3 regions of the Streptomyces sp. NPDC057438 genome follow, and region 2 is predicted to be linked to each of the others. Evidence: predicted binding sites of a transcription regulator. Region 2 holds the regulator's gene; each other region holds the start of a gene.

Region 1 (4,271 bases), on a different contig from region 2:
GACGTCGTCGAGGTCCGCCTCGTTCCGCTTCGGAATGACGACGGTGGTGACACCGGCCCGGTGCGCGGCGAGCAGCTTCTGCTTCACCCCGCCGATGGGCAGCACCCGCCCGGTCAGCGACACCTCGCCCGTCATCGCCACGTCCGTGCGGACCAGCCGCCCGGACAGCAGCGAGGCGAGGGCCGTCGTCATGGTGACGCCGGCGCTCGGACCGTCCTTGGGCACCGCGCCCGCCGGGAAGTGGATGTGCACGCCCCGGTCCTTCAGGTCGGCGACGGGCAGCTCCAGTTCCGCGCCGTGCGAGCGCAGGAAGGAGAGCGCGATCTGCGCCGACTCCTTCATCACGTCACCCAGCTGGCCGGTCAGCGTCAGTCCGGCCGCGCCCGTCTCCGGGTCGGCGAGGGACGCCTCGACGTAGAGCACGTCGCCGCCCGCGCCGGTGACCGCGAGCCCGGTCGCGACACCCGGCACCGCCGTACGCCGCTCGGCCGGGTCCTGGGCCGACTCGGGCACGTGGTGCGGGCGCCCGATGAGCCCGCGCAGATCGCCGTCGGTGACGGTGAACGGCAGCTCCCGCTGCCCCAGTTCGTGCTGGGCCGCGACCTTGCGCAGCAGCCGCGCCACGGACCGCTCCAGGTTGCGGACGCCCGCCTCACGCGTGTACTCGCCGGCCAGCCTGCGCAGCGCGCCCTCGTCGAGGACGACCTCGTCGGAGCCGAGGCCGGCCCGCTCCAGCTGACGGGGCAGCAGGTGGTCCCGGGCGATGACGACCTTCTCGTCCTCCGTGTACCCGTCCAGCCGGACCAGCTCCATGCGGTCGAGCAGCGCCTCGGGGATCGACTCCAGCACGTTGGCCGTGGCCAGGAAGACGACGTCGCTCAGGTCCAGCTCGACCTCCAGGTAGTGGTCCCGGAAGGTGTGGTTCTGGGCGGGGTCGAGGACTTCGAGCAGGGCCGCGGCCGGATCGCCCCGGAAGTCGGAGCCCACCTTGTCGATCTCGTCGAGCAGGACGACGGGGTTCATGGACCCGGCCTCCTTGATGGCGCGCACGATCCGCCCGGGCAACGCCCCGACGTACGTACGCCGGTGTCCGCGGATCTCCGCCTCGTCCCGTACGCCGCCGAGGGCGACCCGGACGAACTTGCGCCCCATCGCGTGGGCCACGGACTCGCCGAGGCTGGTCTTGCCGACGCCGGGTGGCCCGACGAGCGCGAGCACGGCACCGCCGCGCCGCCCGCCGACGACCCCCAGCCCCCGGTCCGCGCGCCGCTTGCGCACGGCGAGGTACTCGGTGATGCGCTCCTTCACGTCCTGCAGACCGGCGTGCTCGGCGTCGAGCACCCGCTGGGCGCCCCGGATGTCGTACGCGTCCTCGGTCCGCTCGTTCCAGGGGAGTTCGAGCACGGTGTCGAGCCAGGTCCGGATCCACCCGCCCTCGGGGGACTGGTCGCTGGAGCGCTCCAGCTTGTCGACCTCCTTGAGCGCGGCCTCCCGTACGGTCTCCGGCAGGTCGGCGGCCTCGACGCGGGCGCGGTAGTCGTCGGACTCCTCGCCGTCCTGCTCGCCGTTGAGTTCACGCAGCTCCTTGCGCACGGCTTCGAGCTGGCGCCGCAGCAGGAACTCACGCTGCTGCTTCTCGACGCCTTCCTGGACGTCCTTGGCGATGGTCTCGGCGACGTCCTGCTCGGCGAGGTGGTCCCGCAGCTGCTGGGTGGCGAGCTTCAGCCGGGCGACGGGGTCGCCGGTCTCCAGGAGCTGGATCTTCTGCTCGACGGTGAGGAAGGGCGAGTAACCGGAGTTGTCGGCGAGCGCGGAGACGTCGTCGATGGCCTGCACCCGGTCCACGACCTGCCAGGCGCCGCGCTTGCGGAGCCAGCTGGTGGCGAGGGCCTTGTACTCCTTGGCGAGTTCGGCGACCTGGCCGGGCAGCGGCTCCGGCACGCTCTCGTCGATGCTCGTCCCCTCGACCCACAGGGCGGCGCCGGGTCCGGTGGTCCCGGCCCCGATCCGCACCCGGCGCACCGCGCGGATGAGCGCGCCGGGGTCACCGTCGGCCAGCCGTCCGACCTGCTCGACGGTCCCGAGCACACCCGTGCCCGCGTACGCCCCGTCGATCCGCGGCACCAGCAGCACCTTCGGCTTCCCGGGCTCGGCCCGCGCCGCCGCCTGCGCGGCCTCCACCGCGGCCCGTACGTCCGTGTCATTGAGGTCCAGCGGCACCACCATTCCCGGCAGCACGACCTCCCCGTCGAGCGGCAACACGGGCAGGGTGAGCGGTGCGGACGTCGAAGCCATGATCTCTCCCTCGGCAGTCAAGTTGAGCTATGCCGACTCAATGCACATGAGCCGAGGAATGTTCCCCGTGGGGCGGCACGTTCGCTGTGGGCGATCAACCGGGGGAAAAGGCAGTGCCAGGGCGGCGTACGGAGTCGTGGGGGCCTGGGGAGAGGTGGGGGTGACGCGGCCCGGTGCGAGGGAGCTGACCGAAGAGGGCACGCGGGGCCGGGGCTTGACAGACACCCAGCCGCCCCGGAACGTCGGGCGCCCTCAACCGTTCTGGGGCGACGACGCTCGCACTGCCCCGGGCGACAAACCTCCCACTGCCCCCGGGGCGACGGATCTCGACTCCTGCCCTGGCCGAAGGGGCTCGCGCGGGCCTGGAGCACGGGTGCCCGTGACAGCCACCGGGAGAGGCGGGCGTTCGACCCGGGCGGCATGCAACCGGCGTACCGATCCTCGCTCCGCCCCGGATCCGCGGGCCGCTCACCTGGGCCCGGCGTGACAGACACCCGCGTCATCCTGGGGCGGGGCAGGCCCGGGGCCCGAGTCGGCGGACGCCCGCCCCGGCGGTGGGACGGATCGGGGCCTCGCGCCACGCCGGGCAGACGGGCGCTCGCGTGCAGCCGGGCCGGCTGAGGTCAGGCGGGCGAGTGCAGTGCCTGCCGTGTCGAGGGCGTGGAGCGGGGGCGCGGGCTGCCGGACTGTGTCCGGCCCCGCTAGTCACCAGCCGTCGTGGCGGTCCGTGCCCGCCTCGTGCCGGTCTCCGGGAGCCCGCGGCTGCCCTGGTCCGGCCGTCGCCGGCGGCGTACGAGCGGCCAGGTCGCCACCCCGATCGTCAGGGACAGCAGGTGCCCCCAGTTCGTCATCGGGTCCGTGTAGGCGATCAGGTCGTCCACCAGCATTGCGGCGAACAGCAGCAGGATCGGCCACCGCAGCCACGGCGTCAGCAGCCCCGCCAACGCGCCCGCACTCGCCGCCACCCCGAAGCTGATGCCGTAGTCGAGGCGGTGGAGGGAGCTGCCGGGAAGGTGGCCCGCCAGGACGGCGAACCCCACCGGGACCTCCGTGGCCAGCGTGGCGAGGACATGGCCCAGCAGAAAGACCCCGGCCGTGCGCCACCCGCCGATCCGCCGCTCCAGCGCGGTCAGCACCAGCAGGAAGGCGAGGGCGTACGGCGAGGCGATCCCGCCCGCCACCCACAGAGCGCTCGCGGACAGCACGAGCGCCGGGGCCAGGACCAGGTGTGCCACGTCCGTGCTGGAACTCTGGTGGAGCGCGTGCACCACGGCGGGATCGGCGTACTCGGCCACGACCGAGGTGACCACCAGGACGCAGGCGTAGAAGAAGGTGAAGGGCGTGCCGACGGGAGTGGGGAGCAGACGCCAGGGACGCGGAAGCCGGGAGCGTGCGCCCGGGGCGGTCACGGGTCCCGCGCGCCCCGCGCGCTCCCGTTCCCCGTCCGGCACCCGCGCCGACACCGTCCCCGGCTGCCTCGGGATGCCGTCGAGGACAGCCCCGGCCCCCAGGGTCTCCACGGGCTCGACAGGATCGACGGACCGCACCGACTCCACAGTCCGCACCGGCTCGGCGGGCCCCATGGACTCCACGGACTCCCCCGACTCTCCGAACTCCACGGGCTTCACGGGCTTCACGGGCTTCACGGCCTCGGCATCCAAGGTGAGGCGCCCCTTCCGTTTCACCCCCACCCTCGACGCTCCGATACACCCCTGTCTGTGACCTCCGCCACCCTCGCCCCGATTCACAGCGACTCGACAGCGACGACACCCCCGGTGGCGCGTCACCCGCCGCCGTAATGCGTCGGCCCCCGCGCCACGTACGGGTAAGGATGGACGCATGCCCATCACCGACGAACCCGAAGTCATCGACCGGCGCGAGGGCCCTCACGGGGAGGTCGTACTGCGCAGGCACGGGGAGTTGCTGCAGATCATCGCCAACGGCTGTTTCCTGATGGACACCTCGGACGGCCGCTC
Region 2 (4,271 bases):
AGGATGTCCTCGCAGTCGCCCTGCAAGGCCTGTTCCGGCACCGGCGACGCCAACGGCACACCCCGCGTGTGCCCGACGTGCGTCGGCACCGGCCAGGTCGCGCGGGGCTCCGGCGGCGGCTTCTCCCTGACCGACCCGTGCCCCGACTGCAAGGGCCGGGGCCTGATCGCCGAGGACCCCTGCGACATCTGCAAGGGGTCGGGCCGCGCCAAGTCCTCCCGCACCATGCAGGTCAGGATCCCGGCGGGCGTCTCCGACGGCCAGCGGATCCGGCTGCGGGGCAAGGGCGCGCCGGGCGAACGGGGCGGGCCGGCAGGCGACCTGTACGTCGTCGTGCACGTCGACCCGCACCCGGTGTTCGGCCGCAAGGACGACAACCTCACGGTGACCGTCCCGGTGACCTACGCCGAGGCGGCCCTGGGCGGTGAGGTCCGGGTCCCGACCCTGGGCGGACCGCCGGTCACCCTGAAACTGCCTCCGGGCACCCCCAACGGCCGTACGATGCGGGCCCGGGGCAAGGGCGCCTTCCGCAAGGACGGCACCCGCGGGGACCTGCTGATCACCGTCGAGGTGAGTGTTCCGAAGGACCTGTCGGGGAAGGCTCGTGACGCCCTGGAGGCGTATCGCGAGGCGACCGCGGGCGAGGACCCGCGGGCGGAGCTGTTCCAGGCCGCGAAGGGAGCATGAAGGTGATGGACGGCCGCCGTAGGCAGAACCCGTTGGGCAGAGCGTACGAGCTGACGGAAGAAACACCGGTGTACGTCATCTCGGTGGCCGCCCAGCTCTCCGGTCTGCACCCGCAGACCCTGCGCCAGTACGACCGTCTCGGCCTGGTCTCCCCGGACCGCACCGCCGGGCGCGGCCGTCGCTACTCGGCCCGTGACATCGAACTGCTGCGCACCGTGCAGCAGTTGTCGCAGGACGAGGGCATCAACCTGGCCGGCATCAAGCGCATCATCGAGCTGGAGAACCAGGTCGCGGCCCTCCAGTCGAGGGTCGCCGAGATGGAGGCCGCCCTCGACGGCGCCGCCGCGACCATGCGCCAGCGCGAGGCGGCCGTCCACGCCTCGTACCGGCGCGACCTGGTGCCGTACCAGGAGATGCAGCAGAGCAGCGCGTTGGTGGTGTGGCGGCCGAAGGGGCGTCAGACGCCGTCGGACTGACCATTACCCGTACACGGAAGGGCCCGGAGGTTCACCTGAACCTCCGGGCCCTTCCGCGTCGAGCGTCAGCTCTGGGGGCCCAGTTCGGTCGCGGTCACGACCTCGGCCTCGCCGGTCCGCTCAGTCGCCCATGCCGAGGCCCGGATCGGGGCGCTCGTGGCCGGGGGGCGGTTGCTGAGGCCGCCGGGTGGCGGGATCGGGTGCGCGGGCGGCGCCGCGCTGGGGCATGCCGACTTCCCAGAGGGGGGTGGCGGGTGCGGGCCGGTCGGCTGCGGGGCCGGTGGGTGCCGGTCCGCCGGGGGTGGGAGCGCTCGGAGTCCGCTCGGCGGTGGGCGCCTGCCGGCGCGGCTCGGTCTCCTTCTGTGGTGGGGCGGTGTTCGCGGGGCCCCCGCCCCGCGTCCCCGGCTCCGTCTCCGCAGCCGTTTCCCGGGTCAGGTCCGGGCGGCGCCAGCGTTCCGGGACGGTCGACCTGTGGTGCACGGCGCTCTCGTCGCCCGCCTGAACCGCTGCCACGGCCCGTGCGCGCAGCGCGCTCTGGCGGGCGACGGGGGCGAAGCCGGGGGCGGCGTTGCCGGTTTCGGAGGGCAGACCTCGAAGGCCCATGTCGTTCAACTGCTGCTGGAGGCCGGACTCCGGGGCGAAGATCTCGCGCGGCAGCTGCCAGGAGGCCGCGCCGTCCACGTCGACCCTGTGTTCCTTGCCGTCGACGGTGAAGGTGAGGCCGTAGCCGATGTACTGGTCGTCCTTGTCGAACTGCAGGTCACCGGAGATCTCCCCGCCCCGCTCCCGCACTTCGTCGGCCAGGACCTGGAGGGCGGGCGGGAGCGGGTTGGTACGGCCGAGGCTGGTGACGTAGCCCTGCGCCTGGAGCACCTTCCGCTGCCTGTTCTCCCCCTCTCCCTCCTCGTAGGGGATCTGGAAGCGGGTCTCGCCGGACTGCTCGTCCCGATAGGTCTCGATGGCGCCCACTCGGGCCCTGATGAACGTCAGACGTCCGTCACCGCGCGGCCCGTACGCCTCCTCCATCGCCGGGAACTGGACCTGGTGCCGCAGCGCCGGTGGCGGCGCCGAGCCGATGATCGTGACGTGGGCGTCCGGGTTCTGCATGAGGATGATCTCGGCGTTGGCCACTCCGGTGCCGCCGGAGCCCGCGACGACCCAGTCCTTCGCCCGGCGCGCGTCGAAGCGGTTCTCGGCGACCTCGTCGCCGAGCAGCGCGCGGCCCGGTGCCTCCTCCCGTGCGGTCTCCCATGTAGCGGTCGCGCCGAGGGCGCCGAAACAGTTGTCGATGCGGGCCTTGTCGGGGCCGAGGCCGGTGGTGAGGGCGTCCATCAGCGGTGAGGATTCAAGGACGCCGAGTACCGTACGGGCGTCCGTGCCGCCCCGCTCGGCCTGGGTCAGCCAGGCCCGCAGCTCGGCCGCGTAGGGCAGGCCCTCGTCCTCCAACTCCCGCAGGCGGTGCCCGATCAGCCGCACAGCCTCGCTGCGGCTCTCCACGGCGTGTTCGCCGCGTGGCATGCCGGGGACGACCTCGGGGGTCAGACCTGTGGCGATGCTCGGGGTGCCGTCGCAGGCCACCCACAGTGGGGGCGGGGTCTCCTTGCCCTCCTCGGTCGGCCTCTGGATCTCGGCGAGGAGCTCGCCGTTCCGGCCGAGCCGCAGGCGCGCGTGGCCGTTCACCACGTCGCCCCGGGTGGCGAGTTGGTCCTCCCAGATCCGTACGGCCTCGACGGGCAGGCGGTCCCCCGGGTGTTCGACCGTGGAGTACGGATCGACTCCCATCCACTGGGCGAGGTCCCGGTCCTGGTCAGCCGACTGCACGATGCCCCGGCCGGGGTCCAGGTGCCACCGGCCCGCCCCGTCGATCAACAGCGCGTCCGTGTCCCGCCCGGTCAGGCTCGCACCGCCGCCGATCACCACACGGCGGGTCGGGAACTCGCCCTGAGCCAGATGCCCTTCGATCGCCTGCTCGGTGCGTGTGCTGATCTGAGCGCGGTACTCCGCCCATTGGGTGGCCGCCGTCGCCAGCTGGTCGCGGGGGAGGGGGAGACCGTTCTGGTCGTAGCCCGGCATGGGCATGGTGACGTCACGCCGACCGATGAAGGCCTCGACCTGACGCTCGGCGCGCAGGGCGGCGTCGCGGGAGGCTTGGAGGGCGGTGGCGTCGGTGGGGGTGAGGTGTTCTATGGGGTGGGCGAGGGTGGCGATCAGGCGTTTCGCATCGGATGAGAGGAGGCCGTTCGACACGGCGTACCGTCTGTTCGCGGCCCGGGACTCGGTCGTGAACCGCTCCGAGTCGGCCATGGGCGCTACCGGCCGGAGACCACACTCGTCGAGCAGAGCCGAGAGGTCGGCGCGTGCCTCGGCCTGTTGCGCACCCGCAAGAGTAGGTTCGGACGTGCGGGCGGCGAGCCAGTTCAGCTCGGCGATACGTCCGTGATCCCGGCTCGACAGTTCGTGCCGGTTGCCGAGGTCGGTCTCCTGGCTCAGGAGGTTCTCGCGAATGGGTGCCAGACCCTGATTCGACCGGTCACGAGTGGCGATGAGTTCGCCCACCTCGTGGGCCAGCACACGGGTCAGGAATTCGCTGGGCAGACGGTCGGATATCTGCACGACGTACTGATCCGTCGTCGTGTTCGTCATCGTTCTGGAGACCACCCCGGAGACCATCGGAATGGCGTCCAGCCACAAATGAGCCGAGCCGCCCTGGGCGTCCTCCAGGGCGAAGTACTCTCTTCCGTCCTCCGATCGTCTCTCGTCGATCGACTTGAATCGCTCTCCGAGTACGACGGATGCCACGGCCGGAAGTTCGTGTTTCACCGCCGCGATCAGAGCGGCTTGCCGGGCTCGCAACCGCGTGTCGGTAGCCGTCGTGTCCACGTGATGTTCCTCCCCCGTATCCGCGCAGACGAATGCGCCGAACAACCCTTAGGATCATGTCATGTTGACAGCGCGCTCATCGGCCGAAGCACACCTGTACATGGACCTGCATCGTTGTGAGTGCGGGTCGGGGGACTTTGACCGTCAGCACAGGCTGGAGCTGCGCGGCGACGTCCTCGTCGCGGTGTACGAGGGTGCTTGCAGGCAGTGTGGAAGCACCCGCCGTTT
Region 3 (4,271 bases), on a different contig from region 2:
GTGGACGAGTTGCTCGGCGTGGTTGCGGGTCTCGGCGGCCTCGCGGCGCCTACGGTCGTCGTCGGCGTACTGCTCGGCCTCCCGCATCATGCGGTCGATGTCGTCCTTGGGGAGGGCGGAGCCGCCGGTCACCGTCATCTTCTGTTCGCGGCCCGTCGCCAGGTCCTTCGCCGACACGTGCATGATGCCGTTCGCGTCGATGTCGAAGGCCACCTCGATCTGGGGGACTCCCCGGGGCGCGGGCGGCAGACCGGTGAGGTCGAAGACGCCCAGCTTCTTGTTGTACGCGGCGATCTCCCGCTCGCCCTGGTAGACCTGGATGCCGACCGAGGGCTGGTTGTCGGCCGCCGTCGTGAAGATCTCCGAACGGCGGGTCGGGATCGTCGTGTTGCGCTCGATCAGCTTGGTCATGATGCCGCCCTTGGTCTCGATGCCCAGGGACAGCGGGGTGACGTCGAGCAGCAGCACGTCCTTCACGTCGCCCCTGATGACACCCGCCTGGAGCGCGGCGCCCACCGCCACCACCTCGTCGGGGTTCACGCCCTTGTGCGGGTCCTTGCCGGTGAGTTCCCGCACCAGGTCGCTCACCGCGGGCATCCGGGTCGAGCCGCCGACGAGGACGACCCGGTCGATGGCGGCGAGTTTCACGCCCGCGTCCGTGACGGCCTGGTGGAAGGGGGTGCGGCAGCGGTCGAGCAGATCGGCGGTCAGTTCCTGGAACTGAGCGCGCGTCAGCTTCTCCTCCAGGTGCAGCGGTCCGTCGGCGGAGGCGGTGATGTACGGCAGGTTGACGGACGTCTCGGAGGAGCTGGACAGCTCGATCTTGGCCTTCTCGGCGCCCTCGCGCAGCCGTTGGAGCGCCATCTTGTCCCTGCCGAGGTCGACGCCGTGCTGCCCCTGGAACCGTTTGACGAGGTACTCGACGACCCGCTGGTCCCAGTCGTCGCCCCCGAGGCGTGTGTCGCCGTTGGTGGCCTTCACCTCGATGACCCCGTCGCCGATCTCCAGGAGGGAGACGTCGAAGGTGCCGCCGCCGAGGTCGAAGACGAGGACGGTCTGCTCCTCGCCCCGGTCCAGACCGTAGGCGAGGGCCGCGGCCGTGGGCTCGTTGATGATCCGCAGGACGTTCAGGCCCGCGATCTCGCCCGCCTCCTTCGTCGCCTGCCGCTGGGCGTCGTCGAAGTACGCGGGCACGGTGATGACGGCGTCGGTGACGTCCTCCCCTAGGTACGACTCGGCGTCCCGCTTCAGCTTCTGCAGGACGCGCGCCGACAGTTCCTGGGCCCGGTAGCGGGTACCGTCCACCGAACCCTGGCCGGGAAAGCGCCAACTCCCGTCGCCCATGTAGCGCTTGACGGAGCGTGCGGTGCGCTCCACGTTCGTCACCGCCTGGCGTTTGGCGACCTCGCCCACCAGGACCTCGCCGTTCTTGGCGAACGCCACCACCGACGGTGTGGTCCGCTGCCCCTCCGCGTTGGCGACGACCGTCGCCTCGCCGCCCTCCAGCACGGCCACCACCGAGTTCGTGGTACCGAGATCGACCCCGACCGCACGCCCCATCGCCGTCCCCTTCCCGCAAGGTTCCGCCCGGTGTTCTCGGCACCAGCACAAAACTTGAGCGGGTTCTTGTCAACGGGGCGTCGACGGGGCGCGCGAAGCAGGCCGTCAGGCCAGTTCGGCCGTCAGCGTGATCGTCGTGCCGGTGAGGGCCTGGCTGACCGGGCAGTTCTTCTTTGCGCCCTCGGCCGCCTCCTGGAAGCCGGCCGCGTCCAGGCCGGGGACCTCGCCGCGGACGGTGAGGTGGATGCCGGTGATGCCCTCACCGGGCTGGAAGGTCACGTCGGCCTTCGTCTCCAGACGGGTGGGCGGGGTGCCCGCGCCGGTCAGGCCGTGCGAGAGCGCCATGGAGAAGCAGCTGGAGTGGGCGGCCGCGATCAGTTCCTCGGGGCTGGTCTTGCCGTTCGCCTGCTCCGCGCGCGACGGCCACGACACCGGCTGCGAACCGATGCCGGAGGAGTCGAAGGTGACGGTGCCGGTGCCCTTGAGGAGCTCGCCTTCCCAGACCGTGTGTGCGGTGCGCGTGGTTGCCACGATGAGTCCTTTCGATGAGGTCCCGTTGCCGGGTTCCGTGCCCCCATCCGATCACACTCCGGGCGGTCCGGGCCTCATCTCACCCTGAACACCGGCCCCCAGCGCGGTGAACGACGGCCGGGCCCTAGGCGTCCGCCGGGTTCTGCTCCTTGACGGGTGCGGGGCCGTCGTGGCCCGTCGCGCGGTTCCGCGCGGGCGCGTCGGCCTCGGTGTCGGCCTCGGCCAGCGGGACCTGGGGGCCGTTCGCCTCCCGCAGCCATCGCCTGAGCACCCGGTGGATGTGTTCGGCGCCGACCAGGTCCTCGTCCTTGCCCGCCGGTTCGGAGAGGGCGAGGGGGGACATGAGGAAGGGGCGGGACTGGCAGCCGCCGAGGCCGCCGTGGGAGCCGATCTGTTCCTCGAAGGCGAGGACCTCGCCCTCGGCGGGGTCGTACCAGGAGTTGACCATGATGTCGGCGGCGCGCGGGAAACCGTGGGTGCGGCGGACGGCGTCGGCTGCACCGGGGCCGAAGTCCGCGAGCGGGCCGGGGTGTTCGTCGCCCAGGTCGCCGATCGGGATCTCCGCGCCGTGGGCGCCGAGCACGACACCGCCGTGCTCCTCGCTGCGGACGAGGACGAAGCCGATGCCGGGATGGTTGGCGAGGGTGGAGAGCAGGGCGGGATGGCGGGCGTCGATCTCCTCACGGCTCATCCGGTGCGGGACGTCCGGGAAGGAGACGAGGCCGAGGTTGCCGGAGGCGAGGACGACCGGCTCGGAGCGGCGCGTCGTCCGGTGCTCCTCCGCCCGTTCCTCGACGGGGATGCGCAGCGCGGCCCGGACGGCTGTGCGCGCCTCGGCGCCGCTGTGGGTGCGCCGGGCCCGGCGCGGTACGGGCAGGCCGCAGCCGGCGCGGACCAGGTTGCCGAGGGTGAGGCCGTAGCGGCCGAGGAAGGTCTCGCCGGGACTCTGGCCGTGGTCGGAGAGGAGGACGATCCGGTAGGCGCGCGGGGCGTGTCCGGCGACCTGGGCGATCAGCGCGAGGGAACGGTCGAGGCGTTCGAGGACCTGGGCGGCGTCGCGGCTGTGCGGGCCCGAGTGGTGGGCGACCTCGTCGTAGGCCACGAGGTCCGCGTAGATCGCCGCGCGGCCCGCGAACATGTCCCCGATCACCGCGGCGACGACGACATCGCGCTCGACGACGGTGGCGAAGGCGCGGATGAACGGGTAGAGGCCGCCGCGCTTGACGCGGGGCCGCTGCCGCGCGAACCGGGCACGGGTGGACTGGCCGATCTCCCGCAGGACGTCGGCGACGAAGGACATGGCGGTGCGGACGGCGTTGGCCGGGTCGGAGAAGTAGGCGAAGTACCCGGCCCGGGAACGGGTGCGCCGGCCCCGGCGGGCGGCGATCGACAGGACCAGCGCGAGCTGCTCCGCGCCACCGCTGAAGAGGTTGCCCCGGCTCGCGCCGTCGACGGTGAGCAGACCGCCGTCGCCGGTGCGGTCGATGGCCCGGCGCTGGAGTTCGGCGGCGCCCGAGGGCCGGTTGCAGACCATCACCTCCCGGGTGTCCTTCTCGTACCAGCGGAAGGCCGGCACGTCGTGGTTGGTGCCGTGCAGGATGCCGAGCTGGCTGGCGCCGGTCTGGCTGGACCAGTCGGTGCGCCAGGGGGTGAGCCGGTGGGTGGGACGGGGGCGGACGGTGCCGTCGGCCGGGTGGCCGAGCCAGGCGGCGACGGTCGGCATCAGGCCCTTCTCCACGGCCGCCTCCAGCACGTCGTGGCCGACACCGTCGAGCTGGAGGAAGACGGTGCCGGGTCCGGCCGGGCCCCGGCCGCCGTCGGCGTTCCGGCGGCGCCGGTCGGCCAGCCGGTACAGACGGCGCCGGTAGGCGTCGTCGTCCCGTACGGCGAGGGCGCCGCCGGTGGCGGAGGCCACGGCGGACATCACGGCGGCGACCACCACGGCGGTCTCCGGTGCGGCCTCCCCCTGGCCGGAGGGGTTGATCCGCAGGGCGAGCAGCAGCAGCGAGCCGTTGAGGAAGAAGACGAGCAGGCCGAGCACGAGCGCCGGCACCAGCAGCAGCGCCCGCACGAGCAGCGGCCACACGAGGGCGGAGAGCAGGCCGAACGCGCCGGCGCCGAAGGCCGCGGTGACGGCGATCTGCGTGGCGCTCTCACCGGACTCGGCCTGCAGCCGGAAG

The links. The regulator HspR, encoded in region 2, represses chaperone genes until heat shock. The targets are predictions, from matches to a motif close to TTGAGNNNNNNNNNCTCAA.
Region 1: the regulator HspR is predicted to act here: its motif matches at 2,318-2,336, upstream of lon (endopeptidase La).
Region 3: the regulator HspR is predicted to act here: its motif matches at 1,615-1,633, upstream of dnaK (molecular chaperone DnaK).

Annotation. Positions count from the first base shown of each region.
Region 1 is NZ_JBHVDD010000002.1:51,270-55,540, forward strand. It holds gene lon (endopeptidase La) at 1-2,295, opposite strand, end outside; gene ACFU5F_RS01965 (rhomboid-like protein) at 2,997-3,956, opposite strand; gene ACFU5F_RS01970 (spermidine synthase) at 4,135-4,271, shown strand, end outside.
Region 2 is NZ_JBHVDD010000013.1:92,438-96,708, reverse strand. It holds gene dnaJ (molecular chaperone DnaJ) at 1-687, shown strand, start outside; gene ACFU5F_RS10810 (heat shock protein transcriptional repressor HspR) at 693-1,163, shown strand; gene ACFU5F_RS10805 (hypothetical protein) at 1,284-4,043, opposite strand; gene ACFU5F_RS10800 (hypothetical protein) at 4,105-4,271, shown strand, end outside.
Region 3 is NZ_JBHVDD010000050.1:56,017-60,287, forward strand. It holds gene dnaK (molecular chaperone DnaK) at 1-1,560, opposite strand, end outside; gene ACFU5F_RS25265 (OsmC family protein) at 1,666-2,091, opposite strand; gene ACFU5F_RS25270 (alkaline phosphatase family protein) at 2,216-4,271, opposite strand, start outside.